DNA from 2 places in the Caballeronia sp. LZ028 genome. Region 2 is predicted to be linked to the other one. Evidence: riboswitches for the same ligand, from Rfam matches in the RefSeq annotation. Region 2 holds a riboswitch; the other holds the start of a gene.
The links. A riboswitch is a leader RNA that binds a small molecule or an ion and turns the genes downstream of it on or off. The one in region 2 is predicted to bind cobalamin.

Region 1 (9,673 bases), on a different contig from region 2:
GGTTTGAGACAACGTAATCGCGGCACCGGACATCGCGAGCAGGGCGAAGGCGGCGGCGGTTTTCTTATTGAGCATCGAAGGACTCCGTGACATCGCGTACGTGCGACGGGATTTAGTCGCAGTCGTGAAGTCGTAAGTTCCTTGTTAGACGAGGTGCTCGGTAATAAATCGCCATTGCGCTTCGGTCACGGGCGTGATCGAGAGCCGGTTGCCGCGCGCGAGCACTTGCATGTCGGCAAGCTCTGGATGTTCGCGCAACGCGGCGAGCGATATGAGCGGCGTCTTCTTCACGAACTTCACGTCGACGAGCATCCAGCGCGGCGTTTCCTGCGTCGATTTCGGATCGTAGTAATCGCTCTTCGGATCGAATTGCGTGGGATCCGGATATGCCGTCGAGCACACTTTCGCGATGCCCGCGATGCCCGGCTCCGGGCAGCTCGAATGATAGAAGAGCACGCCGTCGCCGATCTGCATCTGATCGCGCATGAAGTTGCGCGCCTGATAGTTGCGTACGCCCGTCCACGGCAAGGTTTTTTTCGGCGCGTGCGCGAGATGATCGATGCTCGCTTCGTCCGGTTCGGACTTCATCAGCCAGTAGCGCATGGTCGTGTGCATGAATCGAAGAGCGAACGGCAGGGACAAACGAAAACGGCATCGGAAAAACCGATGCCGTTTCTTGAATGAGGTCCCCGCCACAGCCGCTAGGCCGGCATCCTGAACCTGGGTTCAAGATTGGTCGCGGTAAGCAACACTTCGGGTACATCGGACTAGCGACGCGCGCGCCCGTGCTGCAAGGTTCCGCAACCGTGCCAATGTAGCATTGGTTCAAGGAATATATGACCTTGGCGTACCAGGCAGGGAAACGTCACTCTACACCAATCGTTTGCCTTCTGCAGCCTCTTCAACCTACTTCGGCAGTTTCTTTTTTCGATTGACATTGCGCGCTGATTGACTCGACGCGCATCTGCCTTATTGCGCTTCGTGTTGCGCAATGACCGCGCCCAATTGCTCGTTCATCGAGTGCATCGTGCGGCGGATTTCTTCGGCGGGGAAGGCCTCGCCGTGACGCACGCTGTCCTGCAGCTTAAGCAATTCCGACGCCAGCGAAAGCGCCGCCATCACCGCGATGCGATCCGTGCCGCGCACGCTGCTTGCATTGCGCACTTTGTTCATTTCGGCGTCGACGCGCGCGACGGCTTCACGCAATGCGCCTTCGGTTTCCGGCGAGCACGCGAGACGATACGGCTGCCCGAGAATGGATACTTCGATCTGCGTGGTCGTCATGCCTTCTCTCCCTGATGATGCTCGCCGTGCAATTCCGTTTCATGTGCTTCCTGGGAATCGGTTTCGAGGAGATCGAGTTGATTGTCGGACTCGGCATGTTGCGCGGACTTGCCGCGCGGCAGCTTTTCGAGAATCGCGTTCAGGCGGATTTGCGCGTCGTCGATTTTCGCGGACAGCGAATCGCGTTCGGACTGCAGCGTATCGCGCTCTTCGCGCACTTGCGCGAGCTCGGCCTGCACGTTCGCATAGTCGGCGCGCAGCTGTTCGAGTTGTTCCTGCAGCGCTTGATGCGCCTGCTTGTGGCGCTCGCTGATCTGGATCAGCCGGCCGATGTTTCCTGACAGTGATTCGAGTTCGTTGAGCATGTGCTGCGTCCTCTAAAGACCTCGCATTTTAGCGCGGTTCAACGGAGCTTCCGATAAATGTCTCGTTTCGAGACGTAACAACACGCGATCTAGCGCTTAATCCTTCGAATCAAGCGCATGTCGCGATGCATTCGTGTGCAGAAAACGCGAGCGCCCCGCAACGCTCGTGATGACAGGCCGGCCGCTTCTCTTTCGCTTCTCGTTCGATTCGTCATGCGCCGCGCCAGTCTGCCCGCGCGGTTTTCTTGACGGCCCCGAACCGCGCTCCTACACTTGCCGCACTTTTGGTGCTCGCATCCGCGGATCTCGTGGATGCAGTCAAACGGGAAACAGGGAGCGAAGTCGCCGCAATCGACGACGAGCCAACCTGTGCTGCCCCCGCAACGGTAAGCGACCGCAACGCAAGTTGCAAGTCGTCTCATGCGCGTTTTTGCCGCGCGAGCGTGTCGAAATTCGTCGCACGCGCGCGACTGCAAGAAACGTGTCGATGCCACTGCGCGCCATGCGCGGGAAGGCGAGACGATTGATCGCCAGCCCGGATACCGGCCGGAGTCCGACGCATCGGCGCGCATGGCGCGGTGCGTTCGTCGCGCATCGTCCTCGCGGGGAGCGGGGTCGCGCTCACGCGAAACGGAACACTTCACACATGGTATTGCCACTGGCCGCGCTCAGAAGCGGTCTCTCCCGTCATGGCGCGCTCGTTGCGGCCATCGGCGCCTTGCCGTTCGCCGGCGCTGCACAGGCGGCCCAGACGGAAGACAGCACGCAAACGCTTGCGCCCGTCGTCGTCACATCGACGCGCGCGCCGCAGCCGCTTGCCGAATCGATTCCGCAGACATCGCTTTTTGACGAGCAGGACATCGCCGATGCAAACGCAAGCGACGCGCTCGGACTCGTCGCGCTCGCGCCCGGCGTGCAGATCACGCGCAACGGCGGACCGGGCTCGAACTCGGGGCTTTTCATACGCGGTGCGGCGTCGTCGCAATCGCTCGTGCTGATCGACGGCGTGCGCGTCGAATCGGCGTCGCTCGGCGCGGCACAGCTATCGCAATTGATGCTCGACCAGATCGGGCGCGTCGAGGTCGTGAACGGCAACGTGTCGGCGCTCTATGGATCGAATGCGATTGGCGGCGTCGTGCAGATCTTCACGAAGGAAGGCGAGGCGCATCCGCCGCGCTTCAACTTCGAGGCCGAGTACGGCAGCTATCACACGCAGCGGCAATCGGCGGGCGTGAGCGGCGCGCTCGACAAGGACGGCCGCACGACCTTCAGCGTGAACGTCTCGCGCGAGAAAACCGACGGCTTCTCGTCGATCGATCCGGGAATCGCGCCCGGCGCCAATCCGAACGCGAACGGCTATCTGAACGAGAGCGTCGCGGCGACGCTGCGTCACGAGTTCAGCGACAAGTGGGACGTGGGCGTGCGCTTCCTGCAATCGAACGGCATCAACAGTTTCGACGATGCCTATGGCCAGCCGACCGATATCAACGAAACGCACGATCGCGTGCGCTCGGCGTCGGTGTTCGCGAACGGCCGCGTCACGGATAACTGGACGACGCACTTCACGATCGCGCAGGGGCAGGACCGCGCGAACATCGAGCAGAACGGCGTCTATACGAGCCGTTTCGATTCGGAGAACCGGCAATATACGTGGCAGAACGACGTGCGGATCAGCGACGCGCACAAGCTGCTCTTCGGCTACGAGCATCTCGATCAGACGCTCGATTCCGATCAGTTCAGCGCGCCCGACCGTCATGTGAATTCGATGTTCGCGGGTTACGTGGGGCACATCGGCGCGAACGAGTTGCAGGCGAATCTGCGCCGCGATCAGTATTCCGATTTCGGCGGCGCGAACAGCTACTATCTGGGCTACGCGTATAACTTCGACGCGCACTGGAAGGCGAGCGCGAGCTATTCGGCCTCGTTTCGCGCGCCGAGCTTCGACGATCTCTACTATCCGCTGAGCGGCAATCCGTCGATTCAGCCGGAGCGGAGTCATTCGGTCGAGGCGGCGTTGCAGTACGCATCGAATGCGCTCGGCGTGGTGCGCGTGACGCTTTTTCAGACGCGCTATTCGAATTTGATCGATTACGTGTCCGACGGCGGCTTCTACTATGTCGCGCAGAACGTCGGGCGCGCGAAGGTGCAGGGCATCGAGGGATCGTGGGCGGGGCACGTCGGCGCAACGGATGTGCGCACGGGCGTCACGTTCCAGAATCCCGTCGACGAAACGAATCACGAGGATTTGACGCGGCGCGCGCGGCATTTCGCGACGCTGACGGCGCATCGCACGATCGGGCCGTGGCGCGTCGGTGGCGAATGGATCGTGAGCGGTCAACGCAGCGATTACGATTCGACGCTCGCGGGCTACGGCATCGTGAATCTGTCGGCGCGCTACGACATCTCGAAGTCGTGGTACGTCACGGCGCGCATCGACAACCTGTTCGACAAGGACTATGAACTTGCCTACTCGTACAACACGCCACGACGCGGCGCGTACATCACGTTGGGCTGGCATCCGTCGTGAGCCGCGTGGCTGAACGTCCGCGCGCGATGGACGCGAGCCGCGCCACCGCGATCTGGATCGCGCTCGGCGCAGCGACGCTCGTCGTGCTGGTCGCGTCGCTCGCGATGGGCAGCGTCGCGTTGCCCGTATCGCGTGCGATCGGCGCGCTCTTTCACGCGCACTCGGCGACGCCCGATATCGCCGATGACATCGTGCTGACCTTGCGTCTGCCGCGCGCGCTCGCGGGCTTCGCGTCGGGCGCATTGCTCGCGTTCGCCGGCGCGCTGCTGCAAGTGCTGTTGCGCAATCCGCTGGCGGAACCGTACGTGCTCGGCGTATCCGGCGGCGCGGCAACCTTCGCGCTTGCCGCGATGCTCGGGTCGCTGCCGTGGTGGGGCGTCGATATCGCGGCTTGCGCGGGCGCGTTCGCATCGATCGTTCTGGTCCTCGGACTCGCGCGCAAGGACTTGTGGCAAAGCGGACAGGACGCATCGCCGAGGCTCTTGCTGACGGGTGTCGTGATCGCATCGGGATGGGGCGCACTCATCACGCTGATCCTGAGCGTCGCGCCCGAGAACCGTTTGCGCGGCATGATCTTCTGGCTGACGGGCGATCTCAACGGCGCGGCGGCGCCATGGCCCGCGCTGATCGCGCTCGCCGTCGTGCTCGCGGTCATCGTTCCCGTCGCACCGCAACTGAACGTGCTCTTGCGCGGCGATACGACCGCGCGCGCGCTCGGCGTGCCGGTCGAGCGCTTGCGTCTGCGCGTGTATCTCGTCGCATCGATCGCGGCGGCGGCCGCCGTGACGACGGCGGGCACCATCGGCTTCGTCGGGCTCGTCGTGCCGCATCTGTTGCGCCTCGCGTTCGGCAACGATCAGCGCATGCTCGTGCCCGCCGCCGCGCTCGCGGGCGGACTCGCGGTGATGGCCGCCGATCTCGTCGCGCGCACGGTGATCGCGCCCGCGCAATTGCCGGTCGGCGTCGTCACGGCATTGATCGGCGTCCCGATGTTCCTGTGGATGCTGCTGCGGAGGCCGCGATGATTTTGCGGCTCGACGCCATCGTGCTTCGCGCGGGTAAGCGCACGCTCATCGACGGGCTCACGCAGTCGATCGAAGCGGGCGAAATGTGGTGCATCGCCGGGCCGAACGGCGCGGGCAAGACGACGCTCATCAACGTGCTCGCCGGGATTGCGAAAGCCGCATCGGGCAGCGTGTCGCTCGACGGCCGCGCGCTCGCGTCATGGCGCGCGACGGAACTCGCGCGCGCACGCGCTTTGATGCCGCAAGCCGCGCACGACGCCTTCAGCGCGAGCGTGCTCGATACCGTGCTGCTCAACCGCTTTCCGCATCTCACCGGCTGGGGCTGGGAGAGCGACGAGGATCGCGCCGCCGCGCACGCCGCGCTCGAAACGTTGGGTCTCGCATCGTTCGCGTCGCGCGACGTGCTGACGCTTTCCGGCGGCGAACGCCAGCGTGTCGCGCTCGCCGCCGTGCTGTGCCAGAACGCGCCGCTGCTGTTGCTCGACGAACCGCTTTCGCATCTCGACCTGCATCATCAGATCGATTGCCTGCACGCGTTGCGCGACGCGGCGCGCGCGCACAAGCGCACCGTAATCTTCTCGTGCCACGATCTGAATCTCGCGCGCCGTTTCGCGACACACGCGCTTCTGCTCGACGGCAACGGCGGCGCTCATGCGGGACTCGTCGCCGACGTGCTCACGGCCGAACGCGCGAGCGCCGCATTCGGCTATCCGCTCGCGTTGATTCGCGATGGCGAGCACGAAGCGCTCGTGCCTTCCATCCCTCGCTCATGAAAGGAATTCCGATGTCCACGAATAACGGCATCCCGATGCCCCGCGCGCTCGACCGCGCCATCGAAGGCGAACTGCGCCGCATCATCGACACGAAGACGAAGCCGCCCGGCAGTCTCGGGCGGCTCGAAGACATCGCGCTGCAAATGGGCCTGATTCAACGCACGGCGAAGCCGCGCATCGAGCGTCCCGCGATGATCGTCTTCGCGGGCGATCACGGCATCGCGAAAGAGGGCGTGAGCTCGTATCCGCAGGAAGTGACCGCGCAGATGGTCGCGAATTTTCTGGCGGGCGGCGCTGCGATCAACGCGCTGTCGCGCTCGGTCGGCATGACGCTCGAAGTCGTCGATGCGGGCGTCGCGACGCCGATTCCCATCGATCATGGATACGAGCGTCTGTCGCTCGGGCTCGGCACGCGCAACTTCGCGCACGAACGCGCGATGTCGCGCGAGACCGCGCTCGAAGGCATCGCGCGGGGCGCGGCGCGCGTGCGGCATCACGCGTCGCTCGGCACGAACGTGATCGGCTTCGGCGAAATGGGCATCGCGAATACGTCGGCGGCGGCATGTTTGATGAGCCGTCTGTGCGTTCTTTCGATCGACGAGTGCGTCGGGCGCGGCACCGGTCTCGACCAGCGAGGACTCGCGCACAAGCGCGAGGTGCTGTCTAAAGCGCTCGCGCTGCATCGCGATGAAGGCGATGCGATCGACACGCTCGCGACCTTCGGCGGCTTCGAAATCGCGATGATGACGGGCGCGTATCTCGCCGCCGCGTGCGCGGGCATGACGATACTCGTCGATGGTTTCATCGCGACTTCCGCGTTGCTGGTTGCATCGAAGATGGCGCCTGACGTGCTCGACTATTGCGTGTTCGCGCATGCATCGAACGAGACGGGGCATCGCCGGATGCTCGCGCATTTCGGTGCCGCGCCGCTGCTGCAACTCGAGTTGCGTCTGGGCGAAGGCACGGGCGCGGCGCTCGCGTTGCCGATCCTGCGCGCGGCCGTCGCGTTCGTCGACGAAATGGCGAGCTTCGAGTCGGCGGGCGTCTCGAATAAAGCCGACTGAGATGCGCCCGCTCGACGAACTGCGCTATTTCTTCACCGCGCTCGGCTATTTCACGCGCGTGCCGGTGCCGCGCTGGGTCGGCTTCGAGCGCGACTATCTGAACGCGGCGGCGCGCTATTTTCCGCTCGTCGGCGCGATGGTCGGCGGCGTCGCGGCGCTGGTGTATCTCGCGGCGTTGCGCGTGTTTCCGGCGGGCATCGCGGTGCTGCTTTCGATGGCCACGACGCTCGTCTTGACCGGCGCGTTTCACGAAGACGGACTCGCCGATTGCGTCGATGCCTTCGGCGGCGCATACACGCGCGAGGACGCGTTACGCATCATGCACGACTCGCGCATCGGCGCGTTCGGCGCGATTGCGTTGATGATCGCGCTCGCGCTGAAATGGCAGACGCTCGCCGCATTGCCGCCGCAACGCGTCGCGTGGACGATGATCGCCGCGCACGCCGCGAGCCGCGCGTTCGCAATCAGCTATCTCGTCACGCTCGATTACGTGCGCGCCGAAGGCAAGGCGAAGCCGGTCGCGCAGCGCATGAGCGTGTCGTCGTTCGCGCTGGCGCTCGCGTTCGGCCTGCCGTGGCTCTTCGTGACCGACTGGAAGCTCGCGTGCGTGACGATCGTCGCGCTGATCGTTCTGCGCTTGTTCATCGGACGGTACTTCGTCCGGCGCATCGGCGGTTACACGGGCGATTGCCTCGGTTTCGCGCAGCAAGTGTTCGAGATCGCGATCTATCTCATAGGGCTCGCATGGATCTCGTCCTGATCCGGCATCCGGAAGTCGCCGTCGATGCGGGCGTTTGCTACGGGCAAACCGATGTGCCTTTGCAGCGCGATGCGCGCGAATCGGCGAGCGCGTTGACGGCGCGCATGAAGGCGCTGAACGTGCCCCCATGCGTCGATGGATGGCACGCGAGTCCGCTCGTGCGTTGCGCTTCGATCGCGCGTGCGCTGGGCGGCGACGTTCATCCCGACGCACGTCTGGCCGAAATGCACTTCGGCGCGTGGGAAGGGCGCGCGTGGGACGCGATCGATCGCGCGCTGATCGATGCATGGGCCGACGATATCGCCCATGCGCGTCCGCACGGCGGCGAGAGTCTCGCGCAGTTCGCGCATCGCGTGATCGCGTGGTTCGATGCGACGTGTGTCGATGAACGGGCCGTGCATGTCGTCGCGCATGCGGGCGTCGTGCGCGTGCTTGCTGCGCATCTGCTCGGCGTCGCGCGTGAATCGGCGTTGCAATGGCCGCTCGATTTCGGCGGGATCGCGTGGTTCAGGCGCGTGCGCGGGCAGTGGCTGCTTGTGCGGTGGAACGCCTGACTACTTCGTCCTCCGCTCGCGCGCGATTTCCAAATCGCGGCACAGCTCATCCGCGCCCAGCGCAAGCCGCGGCGTCGGCCGATTGATCAGATCGCCGTCGATGCCGAAGAGATTGCCGCGCGCCACCGCCGTCATCGATGTCCAGCGCCGCCATCTTTCGAGCGCGGGCAACGGGCGATCCGGCTTCGTCGCGCCGGGTGTCGCCGTGACGATCGCTTCCGGATTCGCCGCGAGCACGGCTTCGGTCGATATCGTCGGCACGCGCGGTTTCTCAGCTGCGAACACGTTCGCGCCGCCGCACAAGCCGATCACTTCGTCGAAAACGTTGTCGCGATTGAGCGTCATCAACGGATCGTCCCACACCTGATAGAACACGCTCACGCGCGGCCGTTCCGCGTAACGCGCACGCAATCGCGCAATCTCGCGCGTGAAGGCATCGGACGCGGCGCGTGCCTCATTCTGCGTGCCGAGCAGCGCGCCCAGCTTGCCGATGCTCGCCGCGATATCGTCGAGATGCTTCGGCTCGCTGAAATAGATCGGCACGCCGAGCGCCTGCAGTCGATCCAGCTGACGCGCCGCATTTCCATGCCGCCACACGACGATCAGATCCGGATGCAACGCGACGATGCGTTCGAGATCGAGCGCCTTGTTGTCGCCGACGCGGGCAATCGCCTGCGCCTCTTTCGGATAATCGCTATACGTGACAGCGCCGACGACGCGCGCGCCGCCGCCCGCCGCGAACAGCAACTCGGTCACATGCGGCGCGAGACTGACGACACGTTCGGCGGGCTTCGCGAGCGTGACGGACGCGCCGCTGTCATCGACGACGGTGATCGCATGCGCTTGCGTCACCGCGAAGCCGATCAGCAGGGCAATCGCACGGCGCAACTTCACGCGCAAATCTCCCGCAGCGCGAGCGACAGGCGCGCCCAGTCGCCTTCCGCGCCTGGCAATCCGATGCGCAGGCTCGGCGTCATGCCGGGCGGATCGAAAAGACGCGTCCAGATGCCGCGCAACGCGAGCGCGTGTTGCAGTTCGGGCGCTTTCGGCGTCGCTGTCCACGCGAAAAGCGGCGTCGCGCGCACGTCGAAACCGTAGATCGCGATCGATGCGGCAAGGCGCGCGCCATCGCGATGCAGACGCTCGCGCATTTCGCGCTGCCACGCGATATCGGCGAAAGCGGCGGCGACCGCATGTCGCGCCGGGCCGCTCACGGTCCATGCGCCGAGCGCGTCGCGCAACGCGTCGGCGAGCGCGGGCGCGGCCAGCACGAAACCCGCGCGAATGCCCGCGAGCCCGAAAAACTTGCCGACCGAGCGCA
Region 2 (9,673 bases):
GCGGGTGGAACGCGACGCTCATCGCGGCGGCTGCGTATATCGTCGTGATCGTGGCGGCGCAGGTCGCGCTGCCGTCCGTCGATGAAGTGCCCGCGGATTTCTCCGCTTCGCTGCTGTGGAATTTCCGCGTGGCCGCTATCGGCATGCAGGCGCTGTTATGGACGACGCTCGGTCTCGTGTTCGGTGCGCTCGCAGCGCGTGAACTCGAGCGGCCGGCGGTGAGAAGAATGGCTGCGGCGTAAGCGGTTCGGCGTCGCTCATGAAGCCCGCGCTTCGTCAGGAACGCGGGCTTTTCGTTTGCTCTTTCGCCGCACGACGCTTGAGCAATTCATCGAACAGATCGAGCTTCGCGGCATCGTCCATCGATCTGAAGGTCTTGATTTCCTCGCGGCTTCGGAAGCAGCCGAGGCACAGGCCCGTTTCCTGATCGAGCTTGCAGACATCGGTGCATGGCGAGCCGATGGGTTCCTGCGCTTTCGCGCGTTCGATGGTGAAAGCGAGATCGTCTTGCGTCGTTGTCATAGTGATTCGCCGCGAAAGAGCGCAGCGGCCGCGGCCGGATTCGACGGCCAGTAAGCGTGCATGTAAGTGGCCGACACCGAACCATGCCGATAGAGCGCTTCGCCTTCGGTGCCGGTCGTGGCATGAGCGGCCTTGAGCGCCGGCTGCATCGGCGTGTCGAGCGTCGAGTAGTGGAATGTGTGACCCGTCATCGCGCCATGCGTCGTGTCGATGCGCTGCATCGCGAGGCGCGACAGCTTGCGTTGCATCGCCGCGTCGCCGGGAAGGATGCCGAGCATCGCATGCCGCGTGCCTTCGATGTCGGTCAGCGTGTCGAGCAGATACAGCATGCCGCCGCATTCCGCGACCAAGGGCTTCGCTCGCTCGACGTGCGCAACGACCGATGCACGCGCGCGTTCGTTCGAAGCGAGCGCCGCGGCATGCAGTTCGGGATAGCCGCCGGGAAGATAGAGCGCGTCGGCATCGTGCGGCGCGGGTTCGTCGGCGAGCGGAGAAAACGTGCTAATGCGCGCGCCCATGGCGATGAGCACATCGACATTCGCCGGATACACGAACGAGAACGCCGCATCGCGAGCGATGGCGATATGCGCGCCGTCGAGCAGACGCGGCGGCGCGGGCAGCGTCGCATCGTCGAAATGAACGGGCGGCGGAAGATCGGCGAGCGTCGTTTGCGCGATTGCATCGGCGGCGCGGTCGAGCCGTGCGTCGAGGCCCGCGACTTCATCGGGCTGCGTGAGACCGAGATGACGCTCGGGCAAGGCGATATCGTCCGCATTCGACAGATGGCCGCAATAACGCAAGTCGACGGGGATAGTCTCCGACAACATCTGCGCATGACGCGCCGATGCAACGCGATTCGCGAGCACGCCATGAAAGGGCACATCTTCGCGATAACGCGCGAGCCCGAACGCGATGGCGCCGAACGTCTGCGCCATGCCGTGCGCGCCGATCACCGCGAGCACCGGTACGTTGAACGTGGCGGCCAGATCGGCGCTGCTCGGCGTGCCGTCGAAGAGACCCATCACGCCTTCGATGAGAATGAGATCGGCCTCGCGCGCGGCCTTGGCGAGCAACGCGCGGCACGCATCGAGCCCGACCATCGACAGATGCAGCGAATAAACGGGCGCGCCGCATGCGCGTTCGAGAATCATCGGATCGAGAAAATCCGGGCCGGTCTTGAACACGCGTACCGTCAGGCCTCGGCGCGCGTGATGACGCGCAAGCGCCGCCGTCACCGTGGTCTTGCCTTGATGCGACGCACTCGCGCCGATGAAGAGAGCGGGGCAGTCGGGCATCGCTCAGAACTCGACGCCGCGTTGCGCTTTCACGCCTTGCTCGCGATACGGATGCTTCACGAGCCGCATTTCCGTGACGAGATCGGCAAGTTCGATCAACGCATCGGGCGCGTGGCGACCGGTCACGACGACATGCAGCATCGCGGGCCGCGCCTTCAGCACGTCGAGCACTTCATCGAGCGGCAGATACTCGTACTTGAGCACGGTGTTGAGTTCGTCGAGCACGACCATCTGATATTCGCCGCTCTCGATCATGCGGCGCGCTTCGTTCCAGCCCTTGCGCGCGGTGGCCATGTCGGCTTCGCGATTCTGCGTGTTCCAGGTGTAGCCATCTCCCATGGTGACGAAATCGCAATGCGCGATTGCGCCGAGGAAATCGCGCTCCGATGTATGCAGCGCGCCCTTGATGAACTGCACGACGCCGAGCTTCATGCCGTGTCCGAGCACGCGCACCGCCATGCCGAACGCGGCCGTTGTCTTGCCCTTGCCGTTGCCGGTATTCACGATCAAAAGGCCTTTCTCGTGATCGGCGGCGGCCTGCTTTTTCTCGTGGCCTTCCTTGCGGCGCTGGGTCATGCGCAGATGCGATTCGGTATCGGTTTTCACGGGAGCTCCAGAGAAAGACGGCCGTATCGTACAACAGGCGGCGGCTTAATTCTGCGCTAACAGACGGCAGGCATCATGCAATCAACGTAATCACCGACTTGAGGAGCAAGCAAATGGACGCGCTCTATCTCTATCTGGAACTCGTCGCGCTTGGCGTTCTCGTCTGGCTTTGCCGCGACAAGTTCAAACCGGTCGTGGCGAAGCCGCTCGCCGAAACGCCGCGTCCGCGCACGACCGCAAGACAGGTATTCATGTTCCGTTCGCGCGGGGCGCATGCATCGCTGCGATCGCGACGGTTACGCCACAATCGATCGTCTTTGGCACGATGAGCGTTCGCGCGTTGCCCGCGAGCAGCGCGCAAGGCTCGCATACGCCATCGACGTTCATATGCGCCATTGCATGATGCGATATCGCCGTGCGCGGCGCTTGCGCGATTTCATCGGCGCCGTAGAAGCGCAATGTCAGACGATGACGCTCGCAGAACGCGAGCAGTCCCGCCTCGTGCCGTTTCGCGTCGATGCTCGCGATGATGGCGATGTCGCCGAACGCAAGCGTGCCCAAAGCGCCGCGCACGGCGTGCTCGATTGCGTCGGCGCTCGCGCCCCGCCTGCAGCCGATCCCCACGGCAAGACGCGTGACAGCCGGCTGATTCATGTGAGCGATGACGGATTCCATGTGCGCCGACCTTACCACCTTTCTTGACGCTCGCGCCCGCCGGGCCTAGACTTTCACGCAGTTTTGGTGCTCGCGCGCGGATTCTCTCGTGCGCAGTTAAACGGGAAGCAGGGCGCGTTCCTTTCGATTCGTCGAACGCACGTCAACCTGCGCTGCCCCCGCAACGGTAAGCGATTCACCGCGCACGGCATTTTCATCGCGTGTACGGGAAGCCGGCTTCGAAGCCACTGCGCGTGAGAAACGCGCGGGAAGGCGAAGCGGCGTCGTCGTCAGCCCGGATACCGGCCAGACTTTGAGCGGGGCTTGCTGTCGCGGGGATGCGGCGCGGCCCATGATCCATAAAAGCGTGCGTTTCCCTTTCATCCAGCCGCGTTGCCAGGCATCGCGCGACATGAAGCGCATGCAACCGAAGCCACGGAGCGACGATGCAAACCCGCAAGATTCCCGTCACGGTCGTGACCGGCTTTCTCGGCAGCGGCAAGACCACACTGATGCGGCATATCCTCTCCAATGCGCAAGGCAAGCGCATCGCGGTGATCGTCAACGAGTTCGGCGAGCTCGGCATCGACGGGGAGATCTTGAAGGGTTGCGGCATCGGTTGCGACGATGAAGCCGGCTCCAAAGACCGCAATCTGTACGAGCTCGCGAACGGTTGTCTCTGCTGCACCGTGCAGGAAGAGTTCTATCCGGTCATGGAACAACTCGTCGAGCGGCGCGAGAGCATCGATCACGTGCTGATCGAAACGTCCGGTCTCGCTTTGCCGAAGCCGCTCGTGCAGGCGTTCAACTGGCCGTCGATCAAGAACGCATTCACCGTCGATGCCGTCGTGACCGTGGTCGATGGACCCGCTGCCGCGAGCGGTCAGTTCGCGGCGAATCCCGTCGCCGTCGATGCGCAACGCAAGGCCGATCCCAATCTCGATCACGAATCGCCGCTGCATGAACTGTTCGAGGACCAGCTTTCGTCTGCCGACCTCGTCATCGTCAACAAGACCGATCTCATGGATGATGAAGCGCTGCGAAAGGTCGAAGCGCTCGTGCGGCCCGAGATTCCGCCCGAAGTGAAGATCGTGCCCGCGCAGATGGGCAGGCTCGATGTGCATACATTGCTCGGTCTCGAATCGGCATCGGAAGAGACGATTCATTTGCGGCACGATCATCACGGTTCGCCCGATGAAGCAGGCCACGCCGATCATCATCATGACGAGTTCGATTCGGTCGTCGTGCATGGCAACGTCGAATCGCGCGAGCAGGCGCTGGCCGCGCTGCATGCGCTCGTCGAGCAGCACACGATCTATCGCGTGAAGGGTTTCGCTGCGTTGCCGGGCGCGGCGATGCGGCTCGTCGTGCAAGGCGTCGGACGACGCTTCGACAGTTACTTCGACCGCCGCTGGGAAGCGGGCGAAGCGAATACCCAAAGCCGCTTCGTGCTGATCGGCGAAGACCTCGAACGCGCGACGCTGCAACGCGCGTTCGACGCCGCGCTCGCGAGCGCGCCCGTGCAGGCGTAACCGCGATGCATCTGCTCCGCACGACGCCGGGAGGCTTCGTCGACGACGCGCAGGGCGTCATGCGTATCGATCAGACGAGCGCGCCGGTCGTCGTGCTCAGCTCCGCCGATACGACGCTCGCGTTGCTCGCGAGCGCGTTTCCGCGTCTCGAGCCGGGCTTTCCCGACGTGCGGCTCGCGAATCAATCGTTTCTGCGTCAGCCCGCATCGGTCGATTTCTATGTCGACGATGTATTGCGTCACGCGAAGGTCGTGATCGTCGATCATCTCGGCGGCGAATCGTACTGGCCGTACGGCATCGAGCGGCTCGTCGCGCTCGCGAAAGAGCGCAAGCAGATGCTCGCGATGTTTTCGGGCGATCTCACCGAGGACCCGAATCTTATCGGCAAGAGCACGGCCGATGCAGCGTTTTGCCGCGAGCTGTCGCGCTATCTGCGCGAAGGCGGCGCGCGCAATGCCGAGGAGTTTCTACGCGCGATCGCGCATCGCGCGTTCGGCTTCGGGCGCGAGCCGCAGCCGCCGAGTCCGCTGCCCGCCGTCGCGATCTATCATCCCGAGCGCGATATCGCGGTCATCGACGACTGGCAGGCGCGCTGGACCGAAGGCGCGGGCGTCGCCGCGATCCTGTTTTACCGCGCGCATTTGCAATCGGGCAATACGGCCGTGTTCGATGCGCTCATCGAAGCGCTCGAAAAGGAAGGCATGAATCCGTTGCCGATCGCGATTTCGTCGCTCAAGGAAAGCGTGAGCCGCGAAGTGGTCGAGCGTTTGTGCGCGCAGCATCGCGCATCGCTCGTATTGAACACGACGGCTTTTGCGGCGAGCGTGATCGGCGAGGACGAAGCATTCGAAGTCGCGGGCGATGCGCCCGTGCTGCAAGTCATCCTGAGCGGCGGCAATCGCGATGACTGGCAGAAGGACAATCACGGCCTGAATTCGCGCGACGTCGCCATGCATGTCGCGCTTCCCGAAGTCGATGGCCGCATCATCACGCGCGCCGTGAGTTTCAAGGGGCTCGCATATCACTGCAAGCATACGCAGGTGGATGTCGTGCGCTATCAGGCCGACGCGGAGCGCGTGCGCTTCGTCGCCGAACTGAGCCGGCGTTGGTCCAAGCTGCGTCATACGCCGAACGCGCAGAAGCGCATCGCGCTCGTGCTGGCGAACTACCCGGCGAGCGAAGGGCGCATCGGCAATGGCGTGGGACTCGATACGCCTGCATCCGCGATCAACATTCTGTCGATGCTCGCGCGAGAAGGCTATCGCGTCGGCACCATGCCGGCGAACGGCGATGCGCTCATCGCCGCGTTGACGGAAGGCGTGACCAACGATCCCGTCGTCCGCGATATGCGCCCTGCGTTGCAGAGTCTTTCGCTCGATGACTATCTCGACGCGTATCGCACGCTGCCCGCCGATGCGCGCGCCGCGCTCGAAAAAACCTGGGGCGCACCCGAAGACGACCCGACGATCAGACGCGGCCGTTTCATGATCGCGGGCTATCGCTGCGGGGAAGTGTTCATCGGCATCCAGCCCTCGCGTTCGCGGCAGCGCAACGATTACGCGAGCTATCACGATGCCGAACTCGTGCCGCCGCATTCCTATCTCGCGTTCTACTTCTGGCTGCGTCTGCGCTTTCAGGCGGATGCGCTCGTGCATGTCGGCAAGCACGGCAATCTCGAATGGCTGCCGGGAAAGAGCGTCGCGTTGTCGTCATCGTGCTGGCCGGATGCGATTCTCGGACCGATGCCGCATCTCTATCCGTTCATCGTCAACGATCCGGGCGAAGGCAGTCAGGCGAAGCGCCGCGCGCAGGCCGTGATCATCGATCATCTTATGCCGCCGCTCACGCGCGCCGAGAACTATGGGCCATTGCAGGATCTCGAGCGTCAGGTCGACGAATACTACGAAGCGTTGATGGTCGATGTGCGCCGCGCGAAGCTGCTGCGCAAGACGATTCTCGCGAACATCGTCGAGAACCGGCTGCACGAGGAACTCGGGCTGGATGCGCCACGCGATACCGTGAGTGAAGACGCGTTGCTCACGCGCGCCGATGCCTATCTCTGCGAACTGAAGGAAGCGCAGATTCGCGACGGCCTGCATGTATTCGGTGTCTCGCCGCAAGGCGTGCAACGACGCGACACGCTGCTCGCGCTCGGCCGCTTTCCGATCGGCGACGGCCAGGGCGCGAACGCGAGCCTGATCGTCGCGATCGCACGGGATCTGCAATTGCCCGATATCTTCGATCCGCTCGATGCGGATTGGGCCGCGCCGTGGACCGGCCCGCGTCCGCAAGCACTTGCCGATGTGAGCGAAGCGCCGTGGCGTCATCAAGGCGATACGCGCGAGCGCCTCGAATCGTTAGCGATGCAACTATTGTCCGATGCTGACGCAGCCGCGCCCGGACCGCGTGCATCGCTCGTGTTCGAACGTCTGCGTGGCGATGTGCTCGCGCGGCTCGATGCGTGCGGCCCGCAAGAGCTCACGCAACTGAAGCGAGGTCTCGAAGGCCGTTTCGTGCCGCCGGGTCCGAGCGGCTCGCCTTCGCGCGGCAGACCGGACGTGCTGCCCACCGGCCGCAACTTCTATTCCGTCGATACGCGCGCATTGCCGACGCAAGCCGCATGGTCGCTCGGCGTAAAGTCGGCGAACGCATTGGTCGAACGCCATGTGCAGGATCACGGCGATTTTCCGCGGGCAATCGGCTTGTCGGTGTGGGGCACGGCGACGATGCGGACCGGCGGCGACGATATCGCGCAGGCGTTCGCGTTGATCGGCGTGCGGCCCAAGTGGGCGGCGGGCAGTCATCGCGTGACCGACTTCGAGATTCTGCCGATCTCGATCTTCAACCGGCCGCGCATCGACGTGACATTGCGCGTATCGGGCTTCTTCCGCGATGCGTTCGCGAATCTCATTCATCTCTTCGATGCGGCGGTGCAGGCCGTCGCCGAATTGGACGACGAGCCCGCCGATGTCAACCCGATCCGCGCGCGCATCCTTCGTGAGCGCGACGAGCTGATCGCGCGCGGCATCGAGACGAAGGACGCGCGGCGTCGAGCGGGCTGGCGCGTGTTCAGCACGAAGCCGGGCGCATACGGCGCGGGTCTGCAGGAACTGATCGACGCAAAGCAATGGCAGACCGATGCGGATCTTTCCGCCGCGTATCAAAGCGCGGGCGGCTACGCGTATTCGCAATCGGGCGATGGCGTCGAAGCACGCGCGAGCTTCGGCGCGCGGCTATCGACGCTCGATGTCGTCGTGCAGAACCAGGACAATCGCGAACACGATCTGCTCGATTCGAACGACTATCACCAGTTCCAGGGCGGCATGGTCGCGGCCGTGCGCTATCTGTCGGGCGTGCAGCCGCAGACGTATAACGCCGATCACAGCAATCCCGCTGCGCCGCGCGTTCGCACGCTGAACGAAGAGATTGCGCGCGTGGTGCGTTCACGCGTGGTCAATCCGAAGTGGATCGATGGCGTGAAGCGGCACGGTTACAAGGGCGCGTCCGAACTCGCGGCGACCGTCGATTACCTGTTCGGCTACGACGCCACCGCGCGCGTCGTGTCGGATCATCAGTACGCGCTGGTCACCGATGCCTATGTGAACGATGCCGACACGCGCGAGTTCATTGCGCAGCACAATCCGCACGCGTTGCAATCGATCTGCGAGCGTCTGCTCGAAGCGATGCAACGCGGTCTGTGGCAGCAACCCGCTGGCTATCGCGAGCAGGTCGAACGGCATCTGCTCGATGTCGAACAGCACATCGAAGGCCGACATTCTTGAACGAATCCATCACATCTGCCGTGTTTCCTTTTTCGGCGCTCGTCGCACAGGCGCCCTTGCAGCAGGCGCTTTTGCTCGCGGCCGTCGATCCTTCGATCGGCGGCGTGCTCGTGAGCGGGCCGCGCGGCACCGCGAAATCCACCGCGACGCGCGCACTCGCGGAGTTGCTGCCCGAAGGGAAGCTCGTGACCTTGCCGCTCGGCGCGAGCGAGGAACAGTTGATCGGCACGCTCGACATCCAAAGCGCATTGCGCGACGGCGGTGTGAAGTTTTCTCCGGGCCTGCTTGCGAAGGCGCATCGGGGCGTGCTGTATGTCGATGAAGTGAATCTCCTGCCGAATCCGCTCGTCGATCAGTTGCTCGATGTTGCGGCGAGCGGCGTGAACATCGTCGAGCGCGATGGCATTTCGCATCGGCACGACGCGCGCTTCGTGCTAATCGGCACGATGAATCCGGAAGAGGGCGAGTTGCGGCCGCAATTGCTCGATCGTTTCGGTCTTGCCGTGGAGATGAACAATTGCTTCGATGCGCTCGTGCGGCAACGTATCGTCAAGGCGCGTCTTGCATTCGATGCCGATCCTGATGCGTTTCGCGCGCGGCATCGTGACGAGCAGGCTTCGCTGGAATCGCGCATTCACGCGGCGCGCGCGGCATTGTCGTCATTCGATTTCGATGATGCGGTTCATGCGCGCGTGAGCGAGCTTTGCATCGAGGCGCATGTCGACGGCTTGCGTGCGGACATCGTCATGCTGCGCGCGGCGCGAGCGCTGGCTGCGTTGGAGGAAGCAGCGGGCGTGAACGTCACGCACGTCGAACGCGTCGCCGATGCGGTGCTTACGCATCGGCGAAGAGAAGGGGAAGCGCCTTCACGCGAACCGGCAGGCCGCGAGTCGACGTCGCCCGATGCAGGCTCGAACCAAGCGGAATGGGGCTACATGCCGCCGGAGCCGACGGGAACCGCGAAGGTCAAGCAAGTGAGGCCGCTCGCCGCAAAAAAAGCCTGAACCATCGAAGGCGCGACGCGAATGCCGTCGACACAAGGCATCGTCTTCGATGGAACGAAGCGTTCGCGAAAGGCCGCAGCGCGACGCGCGAGGGCGAAGTCAGCGCGTCGATCGACTGGATGGCGACATTGCGCGCAAAGCGTTCCGCGCGCTTTGCTACGGAGCATTTGCGATACCGGCGCACGCAGGGCGACGGTGCGGTGCTGCATTGTTTTCTGCTCGATTGCTCCGGCTCGATGCTCGCCGGCGAGCGCCTTGCGCGCGCGAAGGGCATGCTC

Region 1: another riboswitch for cobalamin. It lies ahead of QCE58_RS04425 (TonB-dependent receptor domain-containing protein); the one in region 2 lies ahead of cobW (cobalamin biosynthesis protein CobW).

The regions. Positions count from the first base shown of each region.
Region 1 covers NZ_JARUXN010000001.1:938,619-948,291, forward strand. Annotated here, with positions in the region: gene QCE58_RS04400 (SIMPL domain-containing protein) at 1-75, opposite strand, end outside; gene QCE58_RS04405 (EVE domain-containing protein) at 145-603, opposite strand; RNA gene ssrS (6S RNA) at 683-864, opposite strand; gene QCE58_RS04415 (cell division protein ZapA) at 970-1,284, opposite strand; gene QCE58_RS04420 (ATPase) at 1,281-1,649, opposite strand; cobalamin riboswitch at 1,918-2,215, shown strand; gene QCE58_RS04425 (TonB-dependent receptor domain-containing protein) at 2,296-4,176, shown strand; gene QCE58_RS04430 (iron ABC transporter permease) at 4,173-5,201, shown strand; gene QCE58_RS04435 (ABC transporter ATP-binding protein) at 5,198-5,974, shown strand; gene cobT (nicotinate-nucleotide--dimethylbenzimidazole phosphoribosyltransferase) at 5,986-7,038, shown strand; gene QCE58_RS04445 (adenosylcobinamide-GDP ribazoletransferase) at 7,040-7,798, shown strand; gene QCE58_RS04450 (histidine phosphatase family protein) at 7,783-8,352, shown strand; gene QCE58_RS04455 (cobalamin-binding protein) at 8,353-9,246, opposite strand; gene cobD (threonine-phosphate decarboxylase CobD) at 9,243-9,673, opposite strand, start outside.
Region 2 covers NZ_JARUXN010000004.1:960,091-969,763, reverse strand. Annotated here, with positions in the region: gene QCE58_RS27250 (CbtA family protein) at 1-242, shown strand, start outside; gene QCE58_RS27245 (DUF1289 domain-containing protein) at 277-522, opposite strand; gene QCE58_RS27240 (cobyrinate a,c-diamide synthase) at 519-1,817, opposite strand; gene cobO (cob(I)yrinic acid a,c-diamide adenosyltransferase) at 1,821-2,423, opposite strand; gene QCE58_RS27230 (cobalamin biosynthesis protein) at 2,673-3,098, opposite strand; cobalamin riboswitch at 3,146-3,403, shown strand; gene cobW (cobalamin biosynthesis protein CobW) at 3,524-4,609, shown strand; gene cobN (cobaltochelatase subunit CobN) at 4,615-8,391, shown strand; gene QCE58_RS27215 (ATP-binding protein) at 8,388-9,395, shown strand; gene QCE58_RS27210 (VWA domain-containing protein) at 9,515-9,673, shown strand, end outside.